2 regions of the Agathobaculum faecis genome follow, and region 2 is predicted to be linked to the other one. Evidence: riboswitches for the same ligand, from Rfam matches in the RefSeq annotation. Region 2 holds a riboswitch; the other holds the start of a gene.
The links. A riboswitch is a leader RNA that binds a small molecule or an ion and turns the genes downstream of it on or off. The one in region 2 is predicted to bind cobalamin.
Positions count from the first base shown of each region.

Region 1: linked by a shared signal. The riboswitch ahead of H8S45_RS09860 (energy-coupling factor ABC transporter permease) and the one ahead of H8S45_RS05655 (sirohydrochlorin cobaltochelatase) in region 2 are both predicted to bind cobalamin.

Region 1 is NZ_JACOPL010000008.1:74,610-90,409, reverse strand. It holds gene H8S45_RS09885 (amino acid ABC transporter permease) at 1-363, shown strand, start outside; gene H8S45_RS09880 (amino acid ABC transporter ATP-binding protein) at 473-1,264, shown strand; gene H8S45_RS09875 (YitT family protein) at 1,330-2,214, shown strand; gene cbiQ (cobalt ECF transporter T component CbiQ) at 2,333-3,121, shown strand; gene H8S45_RS09865 (energy-coupling factor ABC transporter ATP-binding protein) at 3,134-3,967, shown strand; cobalamin riboswitch at 4,041-4,234, shown strand; gene H8S45_RS09860 (energy-coupling factor ABC transporter permease) at 4,390-5,133, shown strand; gene H8S45_RS09855 (energy-coupling factor ABC transporter substrate-binding protein) at 5,137-5,469, shown strand; gene cbiD (cobalt-precorrin-5B (C(1))-methyltransferase CbiD) at 5,552-6,688, shown strand; gene cobI (precorrin-2 C(20)-methyltransferase) at 6,685-7,377, shown strand; gene cobM (precorrin-4 C(11)-methyltransferase) at 7,374-8,129, shown strand; gene H8S45_RS09835 (cobalt-precorrin 5A hydrolase) at 8,126-9,151, shown strand; gene hemA (glutamyl-tRNA reductase) at 9,176-10,378, shown strand; gene cobJ (precorrin-3B C(17)-methyltransferase) at 10,375-11,103, shown strand; gene cobK (precorrin-6A reductase) at 11,100-12,308, shown strand; gene hemC (hydroxymethylbilane synthase) at 12,301-13,164, shown strand; gene cobA (uroporphyrinogen-III C-methyltransferase) at 13,161-14,648, shown strand; gene hemB (porphobilinogen synthase) at 14,653-15,639, shown strand; gene hemL (glutamate-1-semialdehyde 2,1-aminomutase) at 15,639-15,800, shown strand, end outside.
Region 2 is NZ_JACOPL010000004.1:125,394-141,193, reverse strand. It holds gene H8S45_RS05705 (CpXC domain-containing protein) at 1-119, shown strand, start outside; gene H8S45_RS05700 (putative manganese transporter) at 167-1,018, opposite strand; gene H8S45_RS05695 (DEAD/DEAH box helicase) at 1,145-2,776, shown strand; gene H8S45_RS05690 (phosphodiester glycosidase family protein) at 2,806-3,987, shown strand; tRNA gene H8S45_RS05685 (tRNA-Ser) at 4,074-4,164, shown strand; gene H8S45_RS05680 (hypothetical protein) at 4,479-4,676, shown strand; gene H8S45_RS05675 (ABC transporter ATP-binding protein) at 5,177-6,295, opposite strand; gene H8S45_RS05670 (FecCD family ABC transporter permease) at 6,311-7,324, opposite strand; gene H8S45_RS05665 (ABC transporter substrate-binding protein) at 7,337-8,479, opposite strand; gene H8S45_RS05660 (hypothetical protein) at 8,476-9,405, opposite strand; gene H8S45_RS05655 (sirohydrochlorin cobaltochelatase) at 9,531-10,532, opposite strand; cobalamin riboswitch at 10,709-10,908, opposite strand; gene H8S45_RS05650 (helix-turn-helix transcriptional regulator) at 11,312-12,199, opposite strand; gene H8S45_RS05645 (MFS transporter) at 12,799-14,184, shown strand; gene H8S45_RS05640 (TIM barrel protein) at 14,235-15,032, shown strand; gene H8S45_RS05635 (Gfo/Idh/MocA family protein) at 15,072-15,800, shown strand, end outside.

The DNA of each region.
Region 1 (15,800 bases), on a different contig from region 2:
ATTCAGTCGATTGATCCGGGGCAGAACGAGGGCGCGGAAGCCATTGGCATGACGCGCGGTCAGACGATGCGTCTGGTCATCCTGCCGCAGGCATTCCGCAATGTGGTGCCGCAGATTGGAAACTACCTGATCAGTAATGTCAAGGACACCTCGGTGCTGAGTGTAATCACGGTCGGTGAGCTGTTTTATGTGGGCCGATCGGTTGCCGGACAGTTTTTTACCTATTTTGAAGTGTTTACCGTGATCTGTATGATCTATCTGGTGCTGACAACGGTAACGACTGCGCTGGTGCGCTTGGTGGAGAAACGCCTGGCGGGTCCCAAAGATTATGTTCTGGAAGAAGCGGAGGAGACGCCGGCATGACAGGTGCTGTCCGCGGCTATGATCCGTATGAAAGATTTAAGTTGAAACGAGAAAAGGAGCTGCATGAAACATGGAGGTTACCCGAACTATGCCCTTGAACCGCCATACGATGGCACTGTCTGCAAAGAGTGTGGATGCCGTGAAAGGGCGTGCCGGCGTAAAGACGGATACTGTCCTGCGTATCGAACATTTGAGCAAGAATTTCGGTTCGCATATCGTATTGCGGGACATTGATTTTTCGGTTCGTTCGGGAGAGGTCGTCTGCATCATCGGCGCTTCCGGATCGGGGAAGTCAACGATGCTGCGCTGTATCAACCATTTGGAAACACCAACGTCCGGCGAGATTACCTATGAGGGGAAAGCGGTCGGCGGCGTGCATTTTGACCTGTCGCAATATCGCGCCAAGGTCGGCATGGTGTTCCAGTCGTTTAACCTGTTCAACAATATGACGGTTTTGCAGAACTGCATGGCGGGACCGGTGCATGTGCTGCACAAAAAGAAAGCGGAGGCGAAACAGGACGCTCTGTTTTACCTGAAAAAGGTAGGTATGGCACCGTATATCAACGCGCGCCCCTCACAGCTTTCGGGCGGCCAGAAGCAGCGCGTTGCGATCGCCCGTGCGCTGGCCATGCACCCGAAAATGCTGCTGTTCGATGAACCGACGAGCGCGCTCGACCCGCAGATGGTGGGCGAGGTGCTGGCGGTCATGCGTCAGCTTGCAAAAGAGGGCATGACCATGGTTGTGGTTACGCATGAGATGCAATTTGCGCGCGAGGTTTCCAACCGGACCGTATTTATGTGCGATGGCGTGATCGCGGAAAGCGGCACGCCGGAGCAGATCTTCGAGCATCCGCAGAACCCGAAAACACAGCAGTTCCTCAGCCGCTTCCAGGCAAGCTGAGGCTGGAAGGCGCGGCACGGAAAGGGCCGCGCCTTGCTTTGCGCAGACAGAAAGGAGAGATAAAAATGGAGCTTCGGACCCGTCTGGCAGAATATATGTCCTTGCGCTCTCTGGGACTGATTTTTGCAGGTACGTTTTTATTTTCGTTTGGCATGAACGTATTTATCACCCCGTTGGGACTGTTCAGCGGCGGTTTTCTGGGCATTGCACAGCTGGTGCGGGCATTTCTGGTTAATGTGCTGGGGCTCAGCCTTGGAAGCGCGGATATAGCGGGCATCCTGTATTTCTTGATGAGCGTCCCGCTGCTGATACTGGCGTACAGCCAGCTGGGAAGGCCGTTTTTTATCAAAACGCTGGTCTGTACCGGACTGTACAGCTTTTTCCTGACCGTGATCACGGGGCCAGAGCAGCCGATTTTTTCGGATACGCTGACCTCCTGTATCGTTGGAGGGCTGGTTGCGGGCGTTGGCGCAGGGCTTACGCTGGTTTCGGGCGGCTGCGGCGGTGGGGAGGAAATATTGTGCGTGTATCTGGCGCAGAAAAACCCGTCATTCAGCGTGGGACGTGTATGTATCCTGATTAACGTGCTCGTATTCGGCTGCTGCGCGGTATTCTTCAATCTGCCTGCGGCGATCTATTCGGTTATCTATTCCGTGACCGCCAACCTGACGCTTGACAGGGTGCATTTCCAGCGTATTACGATGGATGTCATGATTATCACCAAGCTGGATAATATGGAACAGCTGGTATTTGATACGGTGCAGCGCGGTGTGACAAGGCTGCATGGAGAGGGCGGCTATACTCGGGAATCGACCAATGTGCTGCTGACGGTAGTATCCAAGGACGAGGCATTTGCACTTAAACGTGCGGTGCGCAAACGCGATCCGGATGCTTTCATCATTGTACATGATGATATCGGCGTTGCAGGGAATTTCGAGATGCGTCTGTAAACAATCAAACAGGAGGCTGGTGCGGCAATGTGCCGCACCAGCCTTTCTGTGCTGTTGACAAATGGCGGGGTTGGCTCTACAATAAGCACAATATCGGACGGGAAAGGAGAGGGGGGATATGCGCCATAACGGACACGGCGTGCGCTCGGTCGATCATCTGGCATACTGCTCCGGCATGAACGACTGGAACCCTGGGTTCAAAGTCGTGCTGTCGCTGGGGACGCTGGCGATCTGTCTGGCGGCAGACCGCGCGGTGGTATCCCTTGCGGTGATCGCCGTGCTGGCGTGGCTGCAAAATGTCAGGGGCGGGGTGCGGCTGTCCGCCTATATCGGACTTTTACGGGCGCCGCTGGTCTTCCTGTTGCTGGGCGGGCTGGCGGTGGCGTGCGATATTTCCCGCGTGCCGGCCGGTGACTGGAGCCTGCCGTTGCCCGGGTTTTATCTCTGTACCGACTGGGACCGCGCGCGCTTTGCGTGCGGCCTGGTTCTCAAAGCGCTTGGCGCGGTGAGCGCCATGTATCTGCTCGCGCTCACGACAACGGCCTGCGAGCTGGTGTCGGTGCTGCATCGGGTCCGTTTGCCTAGCCTGCTGACCGAGCTGATGTATCTGACCTACCGGTTTATTTTTGTGCTGCTGGATACATATGGCCGTATGTATGACGCGGCGGCGGCACGACTGGGCTGGCGGGATTTCCGCACCTCCTGCCGCTCGTTCGGCGGCACGGCGGCCAACCTGCTCGTCGTGGCGCTGCGGCGGTCGAGGAATTATTCGAATGCGATGGCGGCGCGAGGCTATGACGGCGCGCTGCACTTTTTGGAAGAGAAAAAGCCCCTGCGGCGCGCGCAGGTGGCTTGGACGCTGGTATTCTGGACAGCGCTGCTGGCCATGCGGCTGGCGGCAGGATAGAAAGGAGCCGCGATGCGGGAAATCGTTTTTCGGGCAAAGGACCTGTATTTTTCCTACGACGGGAAAAAGAACGCGCTCGATGGCGCTTCGCTCGACCTGTACGCGGGGGAGCGGCTGGCGGTTTTGGGGGCCAACGGAGCGGGAAAGTCAACGTTTTTCCTGTGTCTGAACGGCGTGCTGACGCCCGACCGCGGCACGATGCTGCTGGATGGGGAACTGATCGGGAAAAAGGAGCGCGGGCGGCTGTGTCGACGGGCGGGCATTGTGTTTCAGAACGCGGACGACCAGATCATTGCGTCCACCGTTGCGGCCGAGGTTTCGTTCGGCCCGATGAACCTGCGGCTGCCGGAGGCGGAGGTTGCCTGCCGCGTGGAGCACGCGCTCGACTACATGGAGCTGCAGCCGTTCCGCGCCCGTCCGCCACACGAGCTGTCTGGAGGGGAGAAAAAACGCGTGACGATCGCGGACATCCTGGCGATGGAAAATGACATCCTGCTGTTCGACGAGCCGGGTGCGTCGCTCGATCCGGCGGGAGAGGAGCGGTTGGAGGCTGTGCTGGACCGCCTGCATGCGGACGGCAGAACGCTGGTCATTTCCACACATGATATGGATTTCGCCTACCGCTGGGCGGACCGGATCGCAGTGTTCTGTGCGGGCCGCGTTTTGGCGGCGGGCGCACCGGAGACGGTGTTTCGGGATACGCGCCTGATGGCGCGCACGCATCTGCGCCCCCCGCTGCTGCTGGATGTGTTCGACCGACTGGCGGCGCGCGGCTTTGTGCCGGCGGGTGCCGCCTGCCCCAAAACGCCGGATGGGCTGGAGGCTCTGCTCGGTAGAGAAAAATAGCAAAGCCGCCGGCGCGGCCTTGAACAGCGCGCGCGGCTATGCTATAATACAACCAGCTTCTTCCGGCCGGATCGCGGTACGGATACAAAAAGGTGCCTGCCATTTCTCCGGCAGGATAATAGGGAAAGAGGTGTGATTCCTCTGCGGTCCCGCCGCTGTAAGGGCAGAGTCCGCCGCCAGACGAGAGCCACTGGGTCATCCCGGGAAGGCCGGCAGAACGGATGATGACGCCCAAGCCAGAATACCTGCCCTTTTGGATGGAAGCGCATAGCGGTTACGAGTGATAGCCGGTGTGCGGAAAGCCTGCTTTTACCAAGGGGGAAGTGGGCGTTCGATGCCGGTCCGATGCGTGGGAAGCATTTGGATGCGGTGTTTTTTTTACGGCGGCCCCAACGGGGCCGGTCAGGAAAGGAGAAAATAAAATGACAGGTAAACAACGAAAGCTGGTTCGTATCACGGCATGCGCGGCATTGCTCGGCTGCGTTCTGCCCACCGCGGGCGCCATGCATATCATGGAGGGTTTTCTGCCGCCGGCGATGTGCGTTCTCTGGGGCGTGGCCGCGCTGCCCTTCCTGCTGGCAGGGTACTTTTCCCTCCAGCGGGCGGTCGTGCGCGACCGGCGCTCGGTCACGCTGATCGCAATGGCGGGGGCGTTTATTTTTGTGATCTCGTCGCTGAAGATCCCGTCGGTCACCGGCTCCTGCTCGCATATGACGGGTACTGGTCTGGGCGCGATTCTGTTCGGCCCAAGCGCGGTGTCCATTCTTGGCGTGATCGTGCTGCTGTTTCAGGCCATTCTGCTGGCGCACGGCGGCTTGACGACGCTGGGGGCGAATACCTTTTCCATGGCGGTCGCGGGGCCGTTTGTTTCGTTCGGCATATACAAGCTGTGTCAGAAGCTGAGAGTTAATAAAATGGTATCGGTTTTTCTGGCGGCAGCACTGGGTGACCTGCTCACCTACTGCGTGACCAGCCTGCAGCTCGCGGTGGCGTACCCGTCTGTCGTGGGTGGCGTTTCAGGCTCGGCGGTGGAGTTTCTGGGGGTTTTTGCGCCGACGCAGCTTCCGCTCGCCATCCTGGAGGGTGTGCTGACCGTGGCCGTCATGATTATGCTGGAATCCTATGCGCGTCCAGAACTGTGTGCCGTCGGCTTTGAGGAGGGATAAGGAATGACCAGAAAAAACAAATCGTTACTGATTGTCCTGCTCCTGCTGTGTGTGGTGCTGGTTGTCGGTCCCGTGTTCGCGCTGCGCGGCGCGGAGTTCGGCGGCTCGGATGACGCGGGGAGTATCAAGGTGGCGGAGATCACGGGCGAGGATTATGAGCCGTGGTTCACACCGGTGTTTGAGCAGTTGCTCGGTGGTGAACTGCCGGGCGAGCTGGAAAGCCTGCTGTTCTGCGTGCAAACCGGCATAGGCGTGGGTGTGATCGCCTTTTTCCTTGGCCGGTTCGTGGAGCGGAAGAAGCAGGAGACCGCGCGCGGACAGGAAAAAGAAAAATAAAAGGAGAGCAGAGCGGGAGAAATGGACCGCTCTGCTTTTCTTACCTTTCATCAAGGATGCTTTGCGGAAAGGAGGGCCGTCTGTGCGGGGAAATACCATAGCGTACAGCGGCGGGCAGGCGTTGCGGCGCGGCTGGACGACCGGCTCCTGCGCAGCGGCGGCCGCGCAGGCGGCTGCGCTGCTGCTGCTGACAGGGCAGGCGCCCGCTGTGATCCGGCTGGAAACGCCGGGGGGAGTGTTGTTTTCCCTGCCGGTAGAGGGGCCGCATCTGGAAGGTGGCGCGGCGGTCTGCACGGTGCGCAAGGACGCGGGCGACGACCCTGACGTTACCAATGGCGTGCGTATTTCAGCGGCGGTGCGCCGCGCGGCTGGCGGTGTCACGATTGACGGCGGCGCGGGCGTGGGACGGGTGACAAAGCCCGGCCTTTCCGTGCCGGTGGGCGAGGCGGCGATCAACCCGGGGCCGCGCGCGCAGATCGCGGCGGCGGTCGCCCGAGCCGCGCGGGAAGCGGGTTATGCGGGCGGCTTTTCGGTTATCCTTTCTGCAGAAAACGGCGCGGCGCTGGCAGAACAGACCTACAACAGGCATCTGGGCGTGGTGGGTGGCATCTCCATTCTGGGTACGAGCGGCATCGTGGAACCCATGAGCGAAAAGGCGCTGGTCGATACCATCCGGCTTGAGCTGGACAGCCTGTACGCGCAGGGACAGCGCATCGCGTTCCTGTGTCCGGGAAACTACGGCGCGGATTTCGCGCGGGACACGCTGGGCCTGGAGCTGGGGCGCGCGGTCAAATGCTCAAATTTTATCGGGGAGGCGCTCGACCACGCGGTTTACCGCGGCTATCCGGATATCCTGCTGGTCGGCCATGCGGGAAAGCTGGTCAAGCTGGCGGCCGGAGGGATGAACACCCACTCCTCGGTCGCGGACGGGCGGCAGGAGATCTTCACCGCGCACGCGGCGCTGTGCGGGGCGGGACAGGATACGCTCGCGGCGCTGATGGAGGCGGTCTCGGTGGATGCGTGCGTTGCGGCGCTGGACAAGGCCGGCCTGCGAGAGCCGGTGCTCGCCCGCATTGGAAAAGCGATGGAGGAACGGCTCGCGCGTCGGCTGAAACAGCGGGCGCATGGGGCGTTTATCATGTTTACAGGACAGTACGGCGTGCTGGCGGAATCGCCGGACGCGCGGCGCCTGTGCGGGAAGCTGAGGGAGGATGTATGAGCAAAGGAAAGCTGTACGGCGTGGGTGTGGGGCCGGGGAACCCCGAACTGCTGACTGTCAAAGCGGTGCGCGTGATTCAGGAAAGCGACGTGGTGGCTGTGCCGCGGGCGGGTGCGGGCGAGCAGGCCGCGCTGGCGATCGCGGCAGAGTATATCGGGGACAAGCCGGTGCTTCACTGCGATATGCCGATGACGCGCGACCGCGCGGCTCGGGACGCCAGCCATGATCGTGCCGCGGACACCATCTGCGCTTTGCTGGATGAGGGAAAAACGGTTGCGTTCCTCACCTTGGGCGACCCGTCTGTGTACTCAACCTGCTGGTATGTCCACCGGCGCGTCGCCGCGCGGGGGTACGCGGTGGAAATGGTACCCGGCGTCCCCTCGTTCTGTGCGGCGGCGGCCGCGCTCGGCCGCGCGCTGTGCGAGGACGACGAGATGCTGCACATCATTCCCGCGTCGCACGGCGCGTTGGACGCGGCGCTCGACCTGCCGGGCGGCAAAGTGCTGATGAAGGCGGGAAAGGCTATACTCGAGGTGCGCGACAGGCTGGCCGCGCGCGGCGTGCTACAGAACGCCGCGCTCGTTGAGCGGTGCGGCATGAAAGGCGAACGCATCGTGTCCGAGCTGGATACGCTGGACGACCCGACCGGATATTTTTCCATTATTCTGGTCAAGGAGGATAAGGCATGATCTATTTTGTCGGCGCGGGCGCGGGCGCGCCCGACCTGATCACCGTGCGCGGCGCGCGCCTGCTGGGCGAGGCGGATGTCATCGTTTATGCCGGCTCGCTGGTCAACCCCGCGCTGCTGGACTATAAAAAGCGGGGCTGCGCGGTGTACGACAGCGCGAGGATGACGCTCGAGGAGGTAATCGCGGTGATGGCGCCCGCGGCGCGGGCGGGCCAGACCGTCGTGCGTCTGCACACGGGCGACCCGTGTGTGTACGGCGCGCACCGCGAGCAGATGGACGCGCTCGACCGCCTGGGGCTGGACTATGAAGTCTGCCCAGGCGTATCCTCGTTCTGCGGCGCGGCGGCGGCGCTCCGCGCCGAGTACACCCTGCCGAACGTCAGCCAGACGGTTATCCTGACCCGCATGGAAGGGCGCACGCCCGTGCCGGAAAGCGAGCGGATCGAAGCCCTTGCCGCGCATGGCGCGACCATGGTGGTTTTCCTATCGGCGGGGCAGCTCGAAAAGCTGTCCCAGCGGCTGCTCGCGGGCGGCTACGCGCCCGACACGCCGGCGGCGATCGTCTACAAGGCGACCTGGCCGGATGAGAGGATCGTCCACACCACGGTGGCGGGGCTGGCCGAGGCCGGCGCGCGCGCGGGCATCACCAAAACCGCGCTCATCACGGTCGGCGGCTTTCTGGGGGAGGAGTACGATCGCTCTCGGCTGTACGATCCGTCGTTCGCCACCGGCTTCCGCGAGGCGAGCCGATGAAGCACGCGAAGCTGGTGTCCTTTACCGCCGCCGGGGCGCAGACCGCGGCGCGGTGCGCGGCGTTCCTGCCGGATTTCCGCTGCGAGCGGTATGCCCGCACGGTAGACCTTTCGCTGTCCGGCACGAGCCTTGCGCGCTTTGCGCAGCAGGCGATGGTGGACTGCGACCTGATTGTATTCGTGGGCGCGGCGGGCATCGCGGTGCGCGCGGTCGCGCCGTATCTGATGGGAAAAGCGTACGATCCGGCGGTCATCGTGATCGACGAGGCGGGAAGGTTCGTCATCCCGCTCCTGTCCGGCCACCTCGGCGGTGCGAACGCGATAGCAGAGCGCCTGGCGGACGGCCTTGGCGCGCAGGCGGTCATCACCACCGCGACCGACGGGCGCGAGGTGTTCGCGGTGGATACCTGGGCCAGGGCGCACGGCTGTGTGGTGGTGGACCCGCAGCAAATTAAATATGTGTCCGGCGCGCTGCTGCGCGGCGAGACGGTGGGCGTGCGGTCGGATTTTCCGGTGGACGGGCGGCTGCCCGCGCACATCAGCCTGCAGGCCGACGCGGAGAGCGGCTTCGCGATCAGCTACGACACAAAGGCCGCGCCGTTCGCGCATACCCTGCACTTGGTACCGCGCCTTGTGCATATCGGCATCGGCTGCCGGCGGGGGACGCCCGTGGAACGGATCGAGGCGGCGGTGCGGGCGGCGCTGGGCGCGGCGGGCGTGCCGCGCGGCGCGGTATGCGGCGCGGCGAGCATCGACGTGAAACGGGACGAGCCGGGACTGCTGCTGTTCGGCGTACAGAACGGCCTGTCGCTTGCGTTCTTTTCCGCAGAAAAGCTGCGGCGGACGACGGGGGACTTTACCCCGTCCGCCTTTGTCGAGCAGGCCGTGGGTGTGGATAACGTGTGCGAGCGGGCGGCGGTGTGCGCGACAGGCGGCGGACGACTGCTGTGCCGCAAGACCGCGCGGGACGGCGTGGCTGTGGCGCTTGCGGAGCGGTCGTGGCGCGCGCGGTTTGACGGATAAGACGAGATGGGGAGGACTGCTGTTGTGGAGCTGAGGATGGCGGGCATTGACTTTGTTCATGCGCCGATCGAAAAACGGGAGAGGGTGTCGTTTGTACGCGGTCGGGTGCAGGCGCTTTTGCCATGCATCGCGGCGGCGGAGGGCGTAGCGGGCTGCGTGCTGCTCGCGACCTGCAACCGCACCGAGCTGTACCTGCACGGGGCGGCCGGCACCCCGCCCGACCCGCTGGCGGTGCTGGCGCGCGCGGCGGGCTTTGACGCGGCGGCGTACCGTCCGCTGAGCGTTTCCCGCACGGGACGGGATGCGGCGCGCCACCTGTTTTCGGTCGCGGCGGGGCTGGAAAGCCAGATCTTCGGCGACGATCAGATTATCTCCCAGGTGCGGGATGCGGCGGCGCTCGCGCGCGAAGCGCGAACCGCGGACAGCGTGCTGGACACCCTGTTCCGGCACGCTGTCACGGCGGGCAAGCGTGTGCGCGCGGAGACACGGCTCACCGGCGTACCCGTGTCCGCGGCAGAGGCCGGCGCGCGGTGCGCGGAAGGTTTTTTCGGCTCGCTCGCGGGCCGGCGCGCGGTCGTGATCGGCAATGGGGAGATCGGCCGGCTGGCCGCGGCCGCGCTGCGTGCGCGCGGCTGCGCGGTGACGGTGACGCTGCGCAGCTACCGCCACGGCGAAACCGTCGTCCCCGCGGGTTGCGACACCTGGCCGTATGACGCGCGGTGCGAGGCGCTCGAGGGCACGGACCTCGCAGTGAGCGCAACGGCAAGCCCGCATTTCACCCTGACCGCCGTGCAGGTGGCGGCGATGGCTCAGCCGCCGCGCCTGCTGCTCGACTTGGCCATGCCGCGCGATATCGAGCAGGCGGTGGGACAGGACGGGCGCGTGACGCTGCTCAATCTGGATGATTTGGGCGACTTGGGAGACCATAACGCGGCGGCACGTGCTGCTGCCGCGCGTATCCTGGAGGAAGAGGAGCGGGCGTTTTACGAGTGGCATGCCTACCGGCAGGCGCTGCCCCTGATTGCCGCGGTCAAGGATACCGCGCTCGACCGCCTGCGCTTCGACCACGCCTACGGCGCCCTGTACGCGGACGGAGATATGGACGGCTTGGCCGAGCTGGCGGTGAACAAGACCGTCGACCTGATGCTGGGCGGTATGAAGGATAAGGTGGACGCCGAAGCCATGCGGGCGTGCCTGGCGCATATCAGAAAGGGGAGCGGCAGATGAAGCTGTATTGTATCGGGATTGGGCCGGGCGGCGTGGAGCAGATGACGCTGCGCGCTGCGCGCGCGCTGGAGAAGTGCGACTGCGTGGCGGGCTATGGGCTGTACCTCGACCTGATTGCGGAGTTGATCGAGGGCAAGGAGCGCATCCAGACCGGCATGACAAAGGAGGTCGACCGCTGCACTGCGGCGCGCGACGCGGCGCGGGCGGGCAGGACGGTCGCGGTCGTCTCGTCCGGAGACGCGGGCGTGTATGGGATGGCCGGCCTGCTGCTCGAGGTGTGCGGGGACGATCCGGCGATCGAGGTCGAGATTATCCCCGGCGTCACGGCGGCCTGCGCGGGCGGCGCGGCGCTGGGCGCGCCGCTGACCGGCGACTTTGCATGCGTGTCGCTCTCCGACCTGCTCACCCCGTGGGAGGTCATTGAAAAGCGGCTGCGCGGCGCGGCGGCGGGCGATTTTTGCATCGCGCTTTATAACCCCGGCAGCAAAACGCGCACCAGCCATCTGCGCCGCGCCTGCGATATCCTGCTCGAGACCCTGCCGCCGGAAACCGTGTGCGGGCTGGCGCGCAGCGTCGGCCGCGTGGGCGAAAGCCATACGCTGACCACGCTGGGCGCGCTGCGGGACACCGCGGCCGATATGCTGACCACGGTGCTCATCGGCAACAGCCGCACGCGCGTGGTGAACGGCCGTATGGTCACACCGCGGGGGTATCGGGGCGTATGAGGCTGGTCGTTTTTTCCGGCACGAGCGAGGGGCATGCGCTCTGCCGTTTCCTGTCTGCGCGCGGCGCGGTGGCGGACGTATACGTTGCCACCGAATACGGCGCGGCGGTCATGGAGCCGATGCCCGGCGTCGCCGTGCACGAGGGGCGGCTGGACGCGGACGGGATCGCGGCGCTGGTGGACGCGGAAACGCTGCTGGTGGACGCGACGCACCCTTACGCCGCCGCCGTGACCGATAATCTGCGTGCGGCGTGCGCCAGGACCGGCGCGCAGTATGAGCGCCTGCTCCGCCCCGCGCTGGACGCGGCGGGCGTGGCCGCCGTACCCGATACGGCGGCGGCGGTCGCTTGGCTGAACGCGCACCCGGGCAAGGTGCTGCTGACCACCGGCAGCAAGGAGCTGGAAGCGTACACTGCGGTCGAGGGCTGGCGGGAGCGCCTGTATCCGCGCGTGCTGCCCAGCGTGCCGGTGCTGGAAAAATGCGCGGCGCTCGGCTTTGCGGGCGCGCACATCATCGCCATGCAGGGGCCGTTTTCGCGGGAGATGAACGCCGCCCTGCTGCGGCAGACCGGCGCGACCATCCTGGTCACCAAGGATACCGGCGCGTCCGGCGGGTTCGCGGAAAAGCTGTCTGCCGCGCGCGAAACCGGTGTGACTGTGCTGGTCGTGGCGCGCCCGTGCGCGGAAAACGGCCGTACGCTGGAGGAGATGCAGGCGTATCTGGCGGGCAAGCTCGGGCTGGCAGGACCAGCTCGGGCGCAGAGGGAGAGCCTGCCTCGCTTTCCGCTGTTCGTATCGCTTGCGGGCAAAACCTGCGTGGTGTTCGGCGCGGGCAGGATCGCCGCGCGGCGCATCGGCGTCCTCAGGCGGTTCGGCGCGCGGGTCGTCACCGTCGCGCCCGAGGACAGGGCGTGCGTGGGCCTGACCCACTGCCGCGGCTATGAGAAAAGCGATCTTTCGGGGGCTTTTCTGGCAGTCGCGGCGACGGACGACCGGACGGTCAACCGCCGCATCGCGCGGGACTGCGCTGCACGGGATATCCCGTGCAGCGTGGCCGACTGCGCGGCGGCGTCCACCTTTTTCTTTCCCGCCGTCTGCGAGGGCGGCGGGCTGACCGTGGGCGTGGTGTCGGACGGCTCGGCGCACGGCAAAACGGCTGCGGCGGCAAAGCGCATCCGCGCGGTATTGGAGGAATTTGATGATTAAAGTAGGAAGCCGTGACAGCCGCCTCGCGGTCGTGCAGGCCGAGGAGGTCTGCCGTGCGCTTGGGGACTGCAAGCTGATTACCATGAAGACCACGGGCGACAGGATCATGGATAAAACGCTCGACCAGGTGGGCGGCAAGGGGCTGTTCGTCAAGGAGCTTGACTGCGCGCTGGCCCAGGGGCGCATCGACCTGGCGGTACACAGCCTGAAGGATGTGCCGATGGAACAGCCGGCGGGGTTACCGCTGGTCGCGTATACCCGCCGCGCGGACGCGCGGGACGCGCTGGTGCTGCCGCAGAGCGGCGCGTGGGACAAAACAAAGCCCATCGGCTGTGCATCGGCGCGGCGGCGCGTGCAGCTTGCGGCGCTGTTTCCAGAGATCGCGGTCAGGCCGGTGCGCGGCAACGTGCAAACGCGGCTGCAAAAGCTCGACAGCGGCGAATACGGCGCGCTCGTGCTTGCTGCGGCGGGGCTGCATCGTCTGGGGCTGCAGGAGCGCATCACGCGGTATTTTTCACCGGACGAGCTGCTGCCCGCGGCAGGGCAGGGTATTCTGGCCGTGCAGGGCCGCGCGGGGGAGTTGGAGGGCGCGGCGCGCCTGCTGGACGACGCGGACGCGCGCGTTTGCGCGCTGGCCGAACGGGCGTTCATCCGCACGCTCGGCGGGGGATGCTTCGCGCCGGTGGCGGCATATGCCGAGGCCGAAGGGGCATATCTCCATCTGCACGGGCTGTATGTCACTGCGGACGAGCGGACCGTGGTGCGCGGTGCGGTCACAGGGCGGCGGGAGCAGGCCGCGTCGCTCGGCCGCTCTCTCGCCCTGCAGCTTCGGACACAGGCGGAGGGAGCGCTATGACAGGAACAGTAACGCTGGTTGGCGCGGGTCCGGGCGGGCGCGGGCTGCTCACGCTTGCGGGCGCGGAAGCGATCGCCCAAGCGGACGCGGTCGTATACGACCGGCTGGTGGACGGGAGCGTGCTCGACCTGCTCCCGCTGCACGCCGTGCGCGTGGACGTGGGCAAGGAGAGCGGGCGGCATCCCGTGCCGCAGGATCAGATCAACGAGATACTGGTATGTCTGGCGCGGCAGGGCAAAACCGTTGTGCGGCTCAAGGGCGGGGATTGCTACCTGTTCGGCCGCGGCGGCGAGGAGTGCGAATACCTGCGGGAAAACGGCGTGCCGTTCCGTGTGATTCCAGGGGTGACGAGCGCGTTCGCCGCGCCCGCGTTTGCAGGCATTCCGGTCACGCACCGCGATTGCTGCTCGTCCGTGCATATCGTCACCGCGCATGCGCGCGCGGGCAGGGCGCTCAAAATTGACTTTGCGAGCCTGGTGCGGCTGGACGGTACGCTGGTCTTTCTCATGGGACTGTCCGCGCTCGAACAGGTGACGGATGGCCTGCTGACCGCCGGCATCGCGCCTGATATGCCCGCCGCCGTAATTGAAAATGGCGCGCGCGGCACCCAGCGTAAGGTGGTGGCGACGATCGCCGGCTTGGCGGACCGAGTGCGCGCGGCGGGGCTTCGCAGCCCAGCGCTCATCGTCGTGGGCAGGGTGTGCGGCCTGAGCGATACGCTCGACTGGTTCACGTCCCTGCCGCTGCACGGGAAGACCGTGGTCGTGACTCGGCCGCGCGGGCGGGCGGGAACGCTCGCCGCGCGCCTGCGCGCGCTGGGGGCGGAGGTGACCGAAGCGCCGTGCATCGAGACGGTCGAGCGCACGGACACGCGGCCGCTGGCGGATGCGCTCGACCAGCGCCACGACTGGGCGGTGTTCACCAGTCCGGCGGGCGTGCAGGCGGCGGTACACGCGCTGCGCGCGCTCGGACGCGACCTGCGCGCGCTGTACGGGATGAAGCTGGCCGCTATCGGCCGCGGCACGGCGGACGCGCTCGCGGACTGTGGTCTGACCGCTGACCTCCTCCCCAGGCAGTACGACGGGGCGCATCTCGCGGACGCGTTGATCAGTGCGATGCCGCAGGGCGGCGCGGCGCTGCTGCTACGCGCGGCGCAGGGCGGGCGTCTGCTGCCCGAAAAGCTCGCCGCCGCGGGCGTGCGCGTGACCGACGTGCCGCTGTACGACACCGTGTACCGCTGTGAGAAGGCGGATGCCATACGCGCCCTGCTGGAACAGGGCGCGGCGGACGTTGTGACCTTTACCAGCGCGTCCACGGTCGAGGGCTTCGTGCAGGCGGTGGGTGCGGCGGGCTGCGCCGGCTTTACCGCGCTGTGCATCGGCGGGCAGACCGCACAGGCCGCCCGCCGATATGGGATGAACGTAAAAGTCGCGGCAAACGCGACGATAGAGGATATGATCGCCTGTTTATTGGAGGGAGTATAAGAATATGTTTGACCAAACCATCCGCCCCCGCCGCCTGCGCGCGTCGGATAACCTGCGCCGGCTGGTGCGCGAAACGCGCATTTCCCCCGAAAGCCTGATCTGGCCGGTGTTCGTGATCGAAGGGGAGGGCGTTTATGAGGAGATCCCATCCCTGCCCGGCCAGTACCACTATTCGCCCGACCAGCTTGGGCGCATGGTCGAGCGGGCGCACGCGCACGGCGTGTCCCGCGTCATCCTGTTCGGCCTGCCCGCGCATAAGGATGAGCGCGGCTCGTCCGCGTGGGATGAAAACGGCGTGGTCCAGCAGGGCATTCGCAAAATCAAGGCGCTCGCCCCTGAAATGTATATCGTCACCGACGTGTGCATGTGCGAGTATACCTCGCACGGGCATTGCGGCATCCTGTGCGGTCATGACGTGGACAATGACAAAACGCTCGAGGTATTGGCGAAAACAGCGGTCAGCCATGTGCGCGCGGGCGCGGACATGGTCGCGCCGAGCGACATGATGGACGGCCGCGTCGCGGCCATCCGCAGGGCGCTGGATGAGAACGGCTTTATCCATGTACCCATCATGTCCTATGCCGCCAAATACGCGTCGTCCTTTTACGGGCCGTTTCGGGAGGCGGCAGGCTCCGCGCCTGCGTTCGGCGACCGGCGCTCCTACCAGATGGACCCGCACAACGGCCGCGAGGCCATGCGCGAATGCGCGCTCGATGCGGCCGAGGGCGCGGATATCCTGATGATCAAGCCCGCCATGCCTTATCTCGACCTGATGTACCGGTGCAGGCAGCGGTTCGACCTGCCGGTTGCGGCGTATCAGGTGTCCGGCGAATACGCGATGATAAAAGCGGCGGCAAAGGCCGACCTGATCGACGAATACGGCGTGATGTGCGAGAGCGCGGTGTGCATCTACCGCGCGGGCGCGGACATCCTGATCACCTACTATGCGCCCGAGCTGGCGGACGCGATCCGGAAAGGGGATATCGGCTGATGACCAGATCGGAGGAATGGTTTGAACGCGCGCAAAAGGTGCTGCCCGGCGGGGTCAACTCGCCTGTGCGCGCGTTCCGCGCGGTGGGCGGCAGGCCGCGCTTTATCGTCAAGGGCCTGGGCAGTCACGTGCTGGACGAGGACGGGCTGGAATATATTGAC
Region 2 (15,800 bases):
TTTACCAGCGCATACACGGTGATGTGGAGGACTACCTGTATACCACCGGCGGGGATTTTGCGCGCATTGACATGACCTGGGCGCACGAGGCGCTCGGGCTGCTGCACGAGCTGGGATAAAAAACAGCCGCTCCGTATAGGAGAGGCTGTTGAAAATACCGGCTGTGTTATCCGTAAAAGAACTGGACAAGCGTGCCGCCGATGACTGCAACGGCGAGCGTGGCCGCAATGACTGGAAGCGCGCGCCGGCGGCCCTCTTTTTCTTCAAAGAGGACGATGTAGCCGAAGCCGGCGCCGGTTGACAGGCCGGCGATCAAAGCGCCGAAGCTGATCGTCCCGCTGACGAAAAGCTCGGAGAGCAAAACGCTCATCGCACAACTGGGTACCAGGCCGAGCAGCGCGCAGAGCAGCGGCTGGAAAATGCTGTCCGACAGCATGAGGGCGGCGACGCGCTCCTCGCCGATGCCGTGTACCACGAGATTCAGCGCAAGCAGTACGGCAAACAGGAAGAACGCGGTCTTGAGCGTGTGCCAGACAACGCTCCAAATAGGCGAGCCTGCACTGCAGTCACAGGCGGTCATTTCGATCTCCAGCGCTTCGCCGCTTTCCGCGCGGTGGGAACGGAATACGGTAAAACGCAGGATATAGCCGCCGATCACCGCAATGCCGAATTTGACCGCCAGCAGCAGCACGACCTGCGGCACGCTTGCACCGCCGGCCAGCATAACGGGCACCGCCTCGTCGGAGGTAGCCAGAAAGACGGCGACCAGTGTCGCGGGGGCGAGATAGCCGGCGGAAAAGAGCGCGGCCGCGGCTGCGGAAAACCCGCATTGTGGGATTGTTCCGGCCAGCGCGCCGACGACCGGACCGAATTGCGCCGCGCGGGACAACAGCGCGGGGGTGTTGGTGAGGCGGTTTTCGATATAGTAAAGCAAAGCATAAACCAGCAGCAGCAGAGGTACGGTTTTGACGACATCGAAAAACGCTTCGGGTACCACATGGGCTAAAAGATGCAGCAAAAAGATTCACCTCAGATTTAATGGGGGCATAAAAACGTACTATAATAGTATAACACAAGGCGGTGCGTTCGGGCAAGCGGGATTTGCCGGAATCAGCCAATTCAAAAAAGGAAACGAAACGATATTATGAAATTTCAAGAACTAAAGATCGAAAAAAATATTCTCAAAGCGCTGGAAGAGGCGGGCTATGAGCAGCCAACGCCGATCCAGCAGAAGGCGATTCCGCCCGTTCTGGACGGACACGACCTGATGGGCTGCGCGCAGACCGGTACGGGTAAGACGTGCGCGTTTTCCGTGCCGATCATCCAACGCTTATGCGCGCAGGGGGAAACGGGCGCGGTGCGGGCGCTGATCCTGACGCCGACCCGCGAGCTGGCGCTGCAGATTTATGAAAATGTGTGTCAGTACGCGCGCTATACGCGCTGCACAGCCGCGGTGGTGTTCGGCGGCGTTTCCCAGGTGCCGCAGGTGGAAGCGCTGCAGCGCGGCGCGGATATCCTGATCGCAACACCCGGCCGGCTGTGGGACCTGATGGGGCAGAAGCTGGTTTCGCTGGACAAGGTGGAATGCTTTGTGCTGGATGAGGCGGACCGCATGCTGGATATGGGCTTTTTCCCAGATGTCAAGCGCATTATCAAGTATCTGCCGGAGGAACGGCAGACGCTGCTGTTCTCCGCGACAATTCCGCAGGAGATTGCGTCGCTGGCCAACAGGCTTTTGAAGAATCCGGCAAGGATCTCGATTACGCCGTCCGCCAAGCCGGTCGAGAAAATTGAGCAAAAGGTGTACCTGGTCGAAAAAGCGGAAAAGCGGGAACTTTTGACCGAAGTCATCCGTCAAAGCAACGTGCATCAAACGCTGGTCTTTACGCGCACCAAGCACGGTGCGGACCGTGTGGCGCGCGACCTGAACCGCGCGGGCATCAAGTCCAAGGCGATCCACGGCGATAAATCGCAGAACCAGCGCCAGACCGCGCTGGCGGATTTCAAGGCCTGCAAGATTGCGGTGCTGGTCGCGACCGATATTGCGGCGCGTGGCATCGATATCACCGAGCTGCCGCTTGTGATCAATTTCGAGCTGCCCAATATTCCGGAAACGTATGTCCACCGCATTGGCCGCACGGGCCGCGCCGGACAGGAGGGGACGGCGGTTTCGTTCTGTGACCGGAGCGAGCGGCCGTATCTTGCGGATATCGAAAAGCTGATCGGGAAAAAGATACCGGTCGCGGGCGAGATCCCGCATGAGGAAAAGCCAGCGGCCTCCGCAGAGCGGGAGAGCGGCCAGCGCAAAACGACGAATACCCGCACCCGCCGCAAGCTGGTTTCGGAAAATGCCCCCGCAGAGGCGGTAGCGGCTGAAGCGGAGCGGGAGAAGGCCGAGAAGCAGAAGGCGCGCAAAGCCGCGCCTGCCAAGCGTGCGCCGCGTAGGGAAAAAGCGGCGGAGCTGCAGCTGGAGCAGCGCGCGAAAGCGGCCGCACCGCGCGCGCGGCGCACCGCCGCCGCATCCGTATCCCGCGGCCGTGGACGGAGAAACGACCCATACGCGCGGTTTGAAAAAAATGAACCGCGGGTGGACGCGCATACCCCGTCCCGCGCCTATGCGCTGAGCGCGGAGGCGGCGGAACGTATCCGCAAAAAGGTGGAGGCCGCGCTGTCGGCCCGCGGACAGAAGGCGGAAAAATCTCCTGCGGCGCAGCCGCAGGAGAAGAAAAGCGCAACGGCTCGCCGCCACAGCCCGCGCCGCCGCAGCGGGAAATAGAAAAAGCGTAAAAGGGGAGAAAACAGACCATGAACGGCGCCAGACACCGCTTTGCCTTAGGGCTAACCTGTTTTTTTATGATATGCCTGACCGTGGTCTACCCCTTTTTGCTGTATACGCCCAATGCATTTGTAACACGCTGGCGAGAGTGGTATATCGAGACCGCAATGGGGACGATGACGCATCAGTGGCTGGCCACCTGGTTTATCCCACACGATATTATCGAGGAGGTCATGGTGAAACGCTATCTGCTGAACCAGAAGCAGGAGGGCGCGGAAAGCGCCTGGGGAGACAGTGGAAATCATACGGCGACGGCATCCACCCCCAAGGAGCGTTTTTACCAGACCTTTTCCGAACTGGACAGGGACAGCTTTGAGCAATTCCTTCAGGACAATCCGGAGTACATAGCCAACGGATACGACCATATTGATATTGACCTGATCGGCGAAGCGGACAAAAGGGATTATCATACCGGCATAACGACTAAGCAGGGGGATACGGTGTTAGCGATCAACGCGGAATACGGTATCCTGATCGCGGAGATGGTCGGCGAGGACGCGCTCGGTATGGAGTATGCGGGTAAGCTGGCGCTGTGCAAGCAGCCGGAGCGTGTGATTGTCGGCACCTGCGAGGGCTTGTTTGAATATGGCTCCTATGTGTCGGACATAACGCGCGCGTATGACGCTATACTCGGCATCAACGCATCCGGCTTTGCCGATTATGAGGGGAACGGTACAGGCGGGCTGCCATATGGGTTCCTGAAAAGCGAGGGCAGGAAACTGCAGAGCGCGGTCGGAGACGGCTGGAAGATCATCGGCTTCGATGAAAACGACCATTTGCAGGTCGGCGCGTTCAGCGATACCTCCAATCTGCGGGATGCGGTCGAATTCCATCCGGCGCTTATCATTAATGGGGAAAACCTGGTCGCGGGTACGGGGCTGAATGAAGAGCAGCCGCGTACTGCGATCGGACAGGCAGAGGACGGCACTGTGATTATGCTGGTCGTGGACGGGCGGCAGTTCCACTCGTTTGGCATTTCGATCGAGCGCTGCGGCGAGATCATGGAGAGCTATGGCGCATACCAAGCCTCCATGCTGGACGGAGGCTCGTCCTCGGTTATGGTGTACGACGGACGGGAAATCACCAGCCCGACCACACTTTCCAAGAATCCGGAGGGCCGCTATCTGCCGGACGCCTTCTTGGTAAAATAAAAATCCGGATGGAAAATGAAAAAAGCCTTGTGTTTCAGCGCAGCATATGGTAAAATAATTAAGCGCCTGTAGGACAGGCGCAAAATGGAGAAGTATCGAAGTGGTCATAACGAGCTCGACTCGAAATCGAGTTGACGGTAAAACGTCACGTGGGTTCGAATCCCACCTTCTCCGCCATATAATCGCACTTTTTCTTGATGGAAAAGTGCGATTTTTTAGTCCCAATTTCCTTGTCGATCCACATGCTCCCGTCGGATAACTATGCAAAATGTCTTGCAATATTGCCTGAAATATAGTAACTTTGGTACTATAAGAAAGAGAGAGGTGCCGCATGGTGCGGAAAACAGTCTGTACCTCCGTGTTGAAGGCCGTGCTGGCCGGGCTGCAGTCGGGCGCATAGGACGGTTCAGAGTTCTCGATGAGTTGCTGGGCGCAGGAGGGCGTGGCTGCAGCCTACCAAAGCAGGGCCGTTTCGGACGAGTTTGATTTGGGTGCAGATTGCCTATTCTTTGGGGAATCTGGTGTTCGGCGGCAGCAATAACCCGTCGGACAAAAACTGCCTGATCTACCGGCATACGTTTACGCTCGATCTGTACAGCCGTCAGGTTGCTGCCTCCTCTCATCAGGCCATTCCCTGTTTGGTTTCTTCCGTATCGTGGCGGAACGACTACCATCCTGTAAAGCGCTGAGTGTTTTCACCGGCCTTTAGGTTGGTGAGAACAGACAGGGTGTCAATATACAAAGAACAGTCTCGGATCAGATCCGAGGCTGTGTGGGTTGTGATCTGCCAAAGTGCCAAAATGGGGGAGGGGCTCTGCCGGATAAAACTGCCGAACTGTGGCGTTGTGAAGCCGGTTTCTGTTTAGACAATAGGATAGATCTTGCCCTTGCTGATGAGCCTTGCGCGGAGTGGAGGGCGAATGCGTTTTTACATACATATACTCTTGAACTTCTTTTATAAGTGAATTTATATCACAAAGAAAAAGGGGCGGCTGTGATACCACAGCCGCTCTGGTATAATCATTTCGCTTAAGGATAGCGCGCCGCTCGGTATCATGATAAACTGATATGGCTTGACTCCATGCACCGGCCTGCCTTTTACGATAAAATAAAACCGGCGTGGGAGCAAAAATAAACCGTTTCCCGTGAACCGTGCGGATACACCGGAGGCGCCAATCCCATTGCCCTCCTATGCTTCGCAAGGCAAGTCGGGAATCTCGTCGCATAATTTGCGGCCTGCCCTCTGCCGCAGATGTTCGTTTGCCTGATTGAGCGGGCCGAACGTTTGGCATGGGCAGAACACATATCGGCAGGCATCCATTACAGCACATGCGGACTGTAACGTCTGTTTGGTGATCGGCTGATAGGCATGTTCGGAAATGACCTCCGCTGCCAGCATGGACGCGACAGGATAATCCATGTCGTTTTCATGCAGGATTCCGGCGGCGAACGGGATGCCGTGCTGTTGCAAGCGGCGGTATATCGGGAGTCCGCTGCCGCCTCCGCCGATGACAAACACCTGCGGCTGCCCCCGCGCTGCCTGCAGTTCCGGAAAGCCAAAGGCTTCATTATAGGAACCGGAGGTGATTCCATACAGTTCGGCAATATAGCCGCCGGAGAAAATCTCTTCCGGCGTGCCGTAGCGGTCTACCGCGTTGTGCCGGACACAAAGGATGTGATCGGATACCTTTTGCGCCAGATCGATCTCGTGCAGGGACATAACGACCGCCAGTTGTTTTTCGCGCACCAGTTGTTTGAGCATAGACAATAATTCGAGCTTATAGCGGATGTCCAGAAAGGAGGTTGGCTCGTCAAGCACGATTACTTCAGGCTCCTGGCAGATGGCGCGTGCCAGAAGTACGCGCTGCCGCTGCCCGTCGCTGATCTGCGAAAAGTCGCGGTCATACAGCTCCTCCGCATGCACCAGCGCCATAGCTTCCCGCACTTTGCGGCGGTCAGCGGCGGATAAAACGCCCATAAGCCCTGTATAGGGATACCGTCCCGTGCTGACTACATCCCCGCAGGTCATCAGTTCAGGCTGGACACGCTCAGTCATCAGGACGGACATCGACTGTGCAACTGTCTGCTCCGACAGGCTGCGCATCGCGCGGCCGTCCAGATATACGGTCCCGCCAATCAGGGCAAGCTGCCGAATGATGCTTTTCAATATAGTGGATTTACCTGCGCCATTCGGCCCGATGAGCGACAGGATCTCGCCTTTGCGGACGTGAATCTCAATATCGCGGATCAGAGGAACGCCGCGATACCCTACTGTCATGTGTTCCGTGCGGATTTTATAGGTATCCACAGCGGCTTCCTCCTTTCATCCTGCCTGCATCCTGCGGCGCACCATGATGTAAATGACGACCGGTGCGCCTAAAACCGCTGTTACTGAGCTGATGCCTAGTTCGGTAGGAGCAAAAGCTGTGCGCGCGATCAGATCGCAGAACAGGCTGAAGGCCGCGCCGCCCAGAAAAGAGCCGGGGATGATCAGAAGCGGTTTGGCAGTCTGGAACAGGCTTTTTACAAGATGCGGTACCGCAATGCCGACAAACGAGATCGGTCCGGCAAAAGCGGCCACGCATGCGGATAACAGGCTGGACAGCAAAATCAGGGATAAGCGGAAGGCCCGAATATTCACCCCCATATTCTGCGCATAGACCTCGCCCATCTGATAGGCGCTGATCGGCTTAGAGAGCAGGAAGGTAAGCAGCAGCGCGGCCAGCACAACGGGTGCCATGATGTAAATGTTTTCCCATGAAATGCCGGAAAAGCTGCCCATTGACCAGTTATGAAGATTGACGATATTGGAATCATCGGCAAAGGTTACAACAAAATCCGTAACCGCAGAACAGATATTGCCGATCATTACGCCGCAGATGATGAGCAGCGACATTTTCCTGACCTTCTGGGAAATGAGCAGCACAAACCCCATGCATAGCATGGCGCCCACAAAGGCCGCCGTAATCATCAGCGCCGAGCCGATGATCAGGCCGTGCGCAAGTGCGCCCACCAAAGCCAGCGAAACCATCAGTCGGGAACCGGATGAAATGCCCAGAATAAACGGGCTGGCGATAGGGTTGGCAAAAAAGGTCTGCAGCAGAAAACCGGAAACCGACAGCGCGCCTCCCAGTAAAACCGCGGCCAGAATGCGCGGCAGGCGGATGTCCCAGATGACGGCGGCGTTTTCACCGCTGCGAAACAGCAGGATGTGCAGCACTTCGCTGACGGACAGATGCAGGCTGCCCGAATGGATGTTCCAGATCAGCAGGGCCAGCAGCAGTATGGCCAGCATGCCGAAGGATAAGATATAACGCCTGGTTCGTTTTTCTTCCATAGGTACCTTCTTTTATGTCAGCCGATGCAGGTAGGTCAGAGGTTCCGGAGCCTCTTCGGTCAGTACGGCGTGGATATCCAGAATCATATCGCCAAGGCCCATCGTGGACTGGAACAGGTTTTGTCCGGTACACCACACGTCGCCGTTCCGGACCGCCTTGAAATCAGCGAGTAGCGGGCTTTTGGCCAGCAACTCGTCGATGGAATGCAGTTCCCCGTCAATCGTGCTGTTATAGATGATGACATCCGCGTCTTTGGCTCCCGTATAAAACATCTCCATCTGCATATTCATGGTAGAGAGTGCGTTGTCATTCCCAAGGTCGCTGAAGATGTATGTTCCGCCCGCCATTTCGATCATTTTCGCCACATAGTCGTTGGACTTGCGGACATTGGCGGAACCATTGGAATTGATATAAAAGAACACGACGGCCTTGCCGGTGTTCTCCTGCTCTATCACAGGCCGCAGGCTGTCGAGCGCCTGCTGATATATGGCTTCCGCCGCCTCCTCACGGTTCAGCAGCACTCCGTACAGCTTCAGCCACTCCATGCGCCCCAGCGGGCTGCTCTCGTAGCTGGAGCGCTCTACCAGTACGGGTACGCCCAACCGTTCGAGCTGTTCTTTCACCTCGGGTGAATGATAGATCATGGTCGATTCGACCGCCAGATCGCATTGCTCAGCATAAATCAGTTCATAATCCGGCGCACTGTATTTGCCGGCGTACAGCATCGCTCCGTTTTGCATTGCGGCTTTGGCCTCATCAATATACCAGCCTCTTTCGTCTGTGCCGGACAGCCGGATGCTGCCGATACCGTCCAGCGCGCAGAACAGGTCCATGGCAGAGGTTGCAACCAGATAGATATGGTCCAGCGGTTGCGTAAGGACAACGGTCGTATCCGCCAGCCCATCCGGCACCGGCTTGTTTTCCGGAACGACAAGATAATCGTTGCCGTCGACAATATGGATTAACGCATAGCCGCCGGTGTAATAATCGACTGTGAACTGGTCGGCGTATTGCAGGTCAAGGCCGCTTTCCACCGTGAGGCTGTCCCAACTGACTGCGGAAGGCTCACCTGACACCGGCTCGGATGCGGGGGAGCAGGCGGCCAGCAGAACGGCAAGCGAAAGGATGGCCGCCGCCATTCCATGCCTTTTCATGATGCCGCCGGAGAAAGGGAAGCCGAATCGAAGCGTAGCGCGTAATCAATTTCATGCGGCTGGCTCATTGCAACCGTATCAGCAACCACCGCCATTTTCCAGTCAAAACAGGCCACAGGGATGGTAAACACCGAACGGTCGTTTTCAATGACAGCGTCATAGCGCACATCAGCAACCTTCATGTAGTCGTAGTTCGAGCTGCTCCAGACGATAGTTGCCGTGACCTCGCCGTCCCTGACCGTCACCTGCGCGGGCGATTCCACGCTCGCGCGGCCGGAGCCGCCCTCCAGGGCGACGTCAACCTGATAGCTGCCATCCGCCAGCGCCAGCTCCTCCGGCGTTGTTACGACGCCATCGGCAAAAGCGTCAACCGGCAGGGAATCGGCGCGGAACACCAGCGTGCGGTCGTACCATTTTTCCTTGTTTTTGCTGAATGCGGCGCAGGGGATGCCAGCATCCAGCGCATCGACCGGCACGGTATAGGTGTGGGCGCCTGCGGCCTCTTCGACAAACGGGATATATGCCGTCTTGTCTGCGGCTGCGGCCTGCTCGCCCGTACCCATATAGACATACAGGTAGCCGGCTCCGCCCATGGTCATTTGTGCGGTCATGCTTCCGTCCTTTACGGTAAGCCGACAGGCGACGATATGGAACATGGATGAGCTGGAGTCTACCGTTATATCGTATACGCCGTCCCTGATCTGAGAGCCGTCGATCGGTGTCATATCCTCCGCAACAACGTCTTCTACGCCGGCCATCTCGTCGGCGGAAGCGACTGCGTCATTTACGGGTGGAATATCGGATTGCTGACCATTTCTATCAGCGGTGCAGCCCACCCCGAACAGCAGCAGGGCCGTCAGAGCGGCAAGTGGTACAAGGTTGCCTGTTCTCATGTGTTTAGCGCGGTTTTCGTGAGAATACCGCATCCTCCTTTTGCAAAAAAATGTTCCCTCGACATTCTGAACGGGGTCCGGCCTGAGAAGCCGCACCCCGTTCAGAACAAGAAGTATAAAAAAGCAGAAAGATAAGGAAAGAAAGCTGTTTGAAATAATCAGCCTAATTTTGCCGCTGCAGCCTGTGCGTGCTGTACCAGCAAGTCCTGGATCGCTTCGAGCTGCCCTAAGCCCTCTACGATCGTAATCACTTCATAACCGGCGTCCTCGAAAGCGGTTTTCCAAGCGCCTTCCTCATCGCCGGCCATATCGTTGTTGGCATGGTCGCCTGCCACGATCATCAGCGGACGAAGCACTACCTTTTTGTAATTGCCGGCCTGGACAAGCGACAGGACATCCTCTAACGTCGGAGAGGCTTCCACCGTGCCGACAAAGTAATTGGCATGGCCGCCGTCCGTCAACACCTGCTGCATCCTGGCATATACGCTGTTGGAATCGGCCTCGGTCCCGTGGCCCATAAAGCAGATTGCGGTTTCGCCGTCGTCATATTCCGCAGTCGCCGCGACGATTGCATCCGCGACGGCCTGGAAATCCGCGTCACTGGTCAGCAGCGGTTCGCCGATGACTACCTTTTCAAAAGAATCGCTGTATTCCGCGAGTTCATTGACCAGATCATTGTATTCCAGACCATTCATCAGATGGGTCGGCTGAACGACCAGATTTTTGACACCGTTATCAGCGGCGCGGTCCAGCGCCTCGCCAACGTTGTCAATCACTTCGCCATCGCGGTCCTTGACGTGGTCAAGGATGATTTGGCTGGTAAAGCCGCGGCGTACCGAGTAGTCAGGGAATGCTTCCTGCATGGCTTTCTCGATGGCGCCGATCGTAAGCCGGCGGTTGTCGTTATAGCTGGTGCCGAAGCTGACAACCAGCAGTTCGTTTTCGCCAATATCGTCCTGATTGAGCGGATCGTCCAGACTGGCGTCTCCGGTATCATAGTTTTCATCGGGGGCAGTCTGTTCTGTCTCCCCGCCGGCCGCGGTTTCAGCGTGGGTATCCGTGTTGTCTTCCGCCTGCGTTTGAGTGGAAGCGCATCCGGCCAGCAGAGAAGCAAGCAGGACGGCCGATAGCAGGACAACCAGCAGTTTTTTAAGTTTCATTTTTGTTTTTCCTCCTTTTGGGGGACATCCCCTGTGATGTATATAAAATGCACACCACTTCTGAAAAAGTACAGGAAAAACAAAACCCTTTTACTGCATATGACGTGCAAATAAAAGGGTCGTAAAGAGACAAACGCGGCTACAGTACGACCAATTACTCGTGATCTGGAATGTGATTCCTGTACCAACAGGCGGCAGGTTTCCTGACTTGCAGATCGCTACGCACGGCCGCCTTCCCGGTTTGCACCAGTGGACTGAATGGACGCGCATTCCCTGCTTACAGTGACGAGATCGTACAGGCTTCCCACCTGTTTCCCTTTTAACCCGCATCTTCGACAGATAAGGAAGTGCAGGCACCGACTGCTCGCTGTATTCAGTTTTGAATCTATTCCTCATTATACAACCTATATCGCAGATGTCAAGCAGATACTTTGGATAAGCTTATTGAACTTTTATAAATCCGCTGCCGATCTGTGCTATGATAATAAACGGGCAGGTGAACGATATGACGGATATTCCTTATATCATAGCAGATTTCGCGCGGAGGGTATGGGAATGAACAAAGGTATTAACGCTGTCAAAAAATAAGGAAGCGTTTTGCTGCTTCCTTGAGATAGCAGAAGCTTTGAGAAAAGCTCTGGTCTGAATCAGACCAGAGCTTTTTTGCTGCATAAAAATCAGGCAGGAGCGGGAAAAACTTTGCTGATTGAACGGCGCATCAAAACACTCGGCCGGCAAAGAGGGGATACAGAAAGCCGCTGCAGATATGCGCCGAAGCGCTATAGCAGATTTTGTGTCCGGTACGAGCGGGGTGTAGCCTTATATTGTTCCTTGAATTTTTTTGTAAAGTAGCTGGTGTTATTGAAGCCGGTTGAATAACAGATATCAGATATGCTGTTTTTGGTGCTTGTCAGTAGCTGCGCGGCTTGTAGCAGGCGGAACTGGTTGACATATTCGATCGGCGTCATTCTGGAAAGCTCGGAAAAGCAGCGGAAGCATTCGCTTTTGCTAATGTTGGCGGCTGCAGCGATCTCGGAAATCGTGATGGGCTGCGCATAATTTTTGCGAATGAAATGCAGCATAGTCCGCATGCGCTGCTCCCGCAGGAATTTGCTGCTGTCCTCGGAAACCGAAGCGGCCTTGGGCAGGATGGCAAGCAGATTGCGCCAAATGCCGATCAAATGCTCCAGCAGGAACAGCTCATAGGCGGTATGGGTGCTTTCGGCGTAGTACATGCGCTTGAGCAGTTCCAGAACCACATGCCCCTCCTTGCGTTCCGGCGTGATGACAAAGGCCTCTGGATGGCGGGAAGTCAGCGGGGCCGCATATTTTTCACAGTTGGAGACTTGAAACAGATTGGTCAGGAACTGCGGGAGCAAAACCACATTGTAGCCAATGGCGTTTGAGGAAAGCGCTTTCATCATATGTACGGCTTCCGGCGCGATATAGATAGCGCTGCCCTCGCTAACTATATAGCGGGTGCCGTTGACCCGATATTCCGCATTTCCTTTCAACATGATCTGAAGCTCAAACTCATTGTGCCAGTGGCTTGGGAAGCTGCCGTCTGCAAACGTGTCGAAATGGTCCACAAATTCGGATAGGGGGAACATCTGGTTCAAATAGGTCAATTCCTCTTTTACTGCGTGCAGCGCGCTGATATTTTCCATACAGGGCTTCCTCCTTTGCAGAAGTAGTTTTAAAGTCTCATGAAGGCGGAAAAAGGGCGTTGTGAGAAATGTACAATAGGGAAAACGAATTTTGCGTTTTAACCACGGATATGCCTATAAATAGTTAAGAAAAAATCAAAAAACAAAAATGCTGTTGTTCAATGTGACGATAACAGGATTGGAGAGGGATAGAAATGACGTTGGATTTGCCTGAAACTGTTGCGATATTCCCAGTGGCGTGGGAGGATAATTACAATTCCTGAAATTAAATTGATTGAACCCCTTGTGCTTTCATAGTACTATACCAGTATAAAAGAGTTGCCGGTAATTTTCAAGAGCATTATCCTAAATGAACGGAAGATTGAAAGGGGCTGTAAAAAGTGCGGAAATCAGAACTTTTTCTCGGAGAAGCGAAAAGGACGACCGTCTGCATCATACCGGCATGGATATACGGGGCGGCGCCGGAAAACGGTTGGATGCAAGCGATCCAGTTGGCATAGTTCCGGCTACGATTTTCCCAGCTTGCACAATGCTTGAGGGAAAACGGATTGCCTTGGGGCGATCCGGATTGTGATTGGAAAGAGAAAGGAGTTTTTCAGTTGGAGCATACTTCGGAAATCCAGCGGAGCAGAGAGGACCACGTTGTCAGCCTGCGGGAAAAGATATGCTATGGTTTGGGCGATTCGGCCTGTAACGTGGTATACGGCCTGTGCAGCACGCTGCTTACCTTTTTTTATACGGATTATGTGGGTGTCAGTGCCGCGCTCGTCGGTATCATTTTCCTGATTACGCGTGTGTTTGACGGTGTTTCGGATATTATCATGGGCTTTATCACGGACCGGACGAAATCCAAGTACGGCAAAGCGCGGCCGTGGATTCTGTGGATGGCGGTGCCGTATGCGGTGACGTTCGTCCTGCTGTTCCTCATTCCGGCGAATGCGCCGGTCATGGTGCAGGCAGTGTATATTTTCGTCACCTATAACCTGGTCAATACGGTGGTTTATACCGCGCTCAACCTGCCGTATTCCACGATGGCCTCTCTGATTACGCGCGACCAGAAATCCCGTACCTCCACCCAGGCGATCCGCATTTTCTGCGGGCCGATGGGCAAGATGGTGGTTACGGTTTCCACGATCCCGCTGGTGCAGGCGTTTGGCAACACCCAGCAGAGCTGGATCATCGTTTCGATCATCTTCGCCGTGATCGCGCTGGTGCTGCTGCTGGTCTGCTTCTTCAATATTGAGGAGCGCGTGGTGATCGAAGCGGCCAAAACCGAGAAGGTATCGGTGGGAAGAAGCCTAAAGGCGCTGTTTTCCAACCAGTACTGGGCGATCTGCCTGGGGCTGTGGGGCTTTATGGTCATGATGAGCACTGTCACCGGTACGATCGAAACCTATTACTGTAAATACATATTGGGCAACGAGGCCTTGTACAGTCCGATCTACGCGGCGGAGCTGATCGCGCAGAGCATCGTTGTGCTGATCGTGCCGCAGTTTGTACTCCGCTTCGGAAAGAGGAATCTGACGCTTGCCGGTATTCTGCTGGTAATCGTGGCGCAGTTTGTGTGGATGAGCAACCCGATGAGCGTCACCGTCGCCATGGTCAGCGCCGTGCTGCGCGGCATCGGTGTTGCGCCGCTGTGGGCCTGCGTATTCCCGATGATCGCGGACTGCGCGGAATTCGGTCAGTGGAAGACCCACGTCCGGCAGGACGGCATGATTTTCAGCGCCGCTTCGGTCGGCTCCAAGCTGGGCGGCGGCCTTGCTTCGGCGGGCATCGGCCTGCTGATGGATTCGGTCGGGTATGACGGCCTGGCCGCGGTACAGAACGCGGACGCGATGGCGATGATCAAAGCAATCTGCATGTATGCGCCAATCATTTTCTCTGTCATCATCGTGATCCTCTGCCTGCTTTACAAGCTGGATAAGCTCTATCCGCAGGTGATTGCGGATCTGAAAAAGCGCGACGAGCAGGGCATCCTGTAAACGGGCTGCACAATAGGAAGCAGCACAGAACACGGAAAGAAGGTGAAGACATGATAGATTTTGCGATTAATATTGAAACCATTTATCCAGGCATGGAGGTATGCGAGAAAATCGAGCGGGTCAGCGCGGCGGGATTTCGGGCGATCGAATTCTGGAGCTGGCACGACAAGGACCTCGCGGACATCCGGCGGGTCTGCCAGGAACGGGGCGTGTCCGTCAAAGCGTTCAGCGGCACCAGTATCTACTCCCTGTGTGATCGGGCGCACAGCCAGGACTGTATCGACTGGATCCGGCAGTCGCTCGACGCGGCGAAAATGCTGAGCTGCGACAAGCTGATCCTGTTCCCAAATCACTTTACGCCAAACGGCTGCGCGGACTTCCGCGACCAGTACAGCCATACCGCGATGCTCGCCAACATCACGCATACGCTTACCAGGCTGGCGCCGGTGCTGGAGGCAAACGGGGTGACCGCCCTGGTCGAACCGCTTAACAATTTGGGGGGCGACGCGGGCATGTCGCTGACCACAACCGAGGAGGGCGCGGACATCGTGCGCGCGGTCGGTTCGGAGCGGGTCGGTCTGCTGTGCGATGTGTTCCATATGCAGTTGATGCACGGGAACCTGCTGCGCAGCATCACCAACAACCTGGGCGTGGTGAAATACATCCATCTGGCGGACGCGCCCGACCGGCACGAGCCGGGAACGGGGGAGATCAACTTTGATTTCCTGCTGCGCGGCGTGGCAGAAAGCGGCTACGCGGGGACGGTCTGCTTTGAATATTTTCCGGCAGGGGACACCGAGGCCGGCTTCCCCGCAGTCAAAAAGCTTTGCGATTCCATTTCAAAATAAAACCAACCACTATCATCAATTTTTAAGGAGGACGACAAAATGTTCAAGGAAGTAACGTACGGTATGGTAGGCGGCGACCTGAAAGCTCTGATCGGCGAGTGCCACCGCAAGGCGCTGGGCCTGGATCCGCGCGCGAAGCTGGTCTGCGGCTGCTTTTCCGCGATCGACGAGCTGAATGACGAGTGCGCGGAGGCGTACCACGTTGATAAATCCCGCGTGTATTACAACGCGGAGGATATGGCAAAGGCTGAGGCTGGCAAGATCGATTTCGTTTCCATCTGCACGCCGAACTTTGTGCATTACTCCGCTGCCAAGACCTTTCTGGAGCACGGCATCAACGTCGTGTGTGAGAAGCCCCTCACCCTGACCGTGGAAGAAGCCGAGGACCTGGCCCGCATTGCCAAGGAGAAAAAACTGGTGTTCGCGGTGGACTACTGCTATTCCGGCTATGTTATGTGCAAGGTCATGAAGCAGATGATTGCGCGCGGCGACATCGGCCAGATCATCGCGGTCAATGCCAACTATATTGAGAACAGCTTCCTCAGCCTGCTGGCCGAAAAGGAGCAGGTCAACGGCCGTATCTGGCGCACCGATCCCAAGTATAGCGGCATCTCCAACACCTGCGCGGACGATGGCACGCATGTCGAGCATCTGGTACACTATGTCACCGGCCTGAAGATCAAGCGCCTGCTGGCCACGACTGATACGTTCGGCAAAAAGCTGGACCTGAACGACAACATTATTCTGGAGTATGAAAACGGCGTTCAC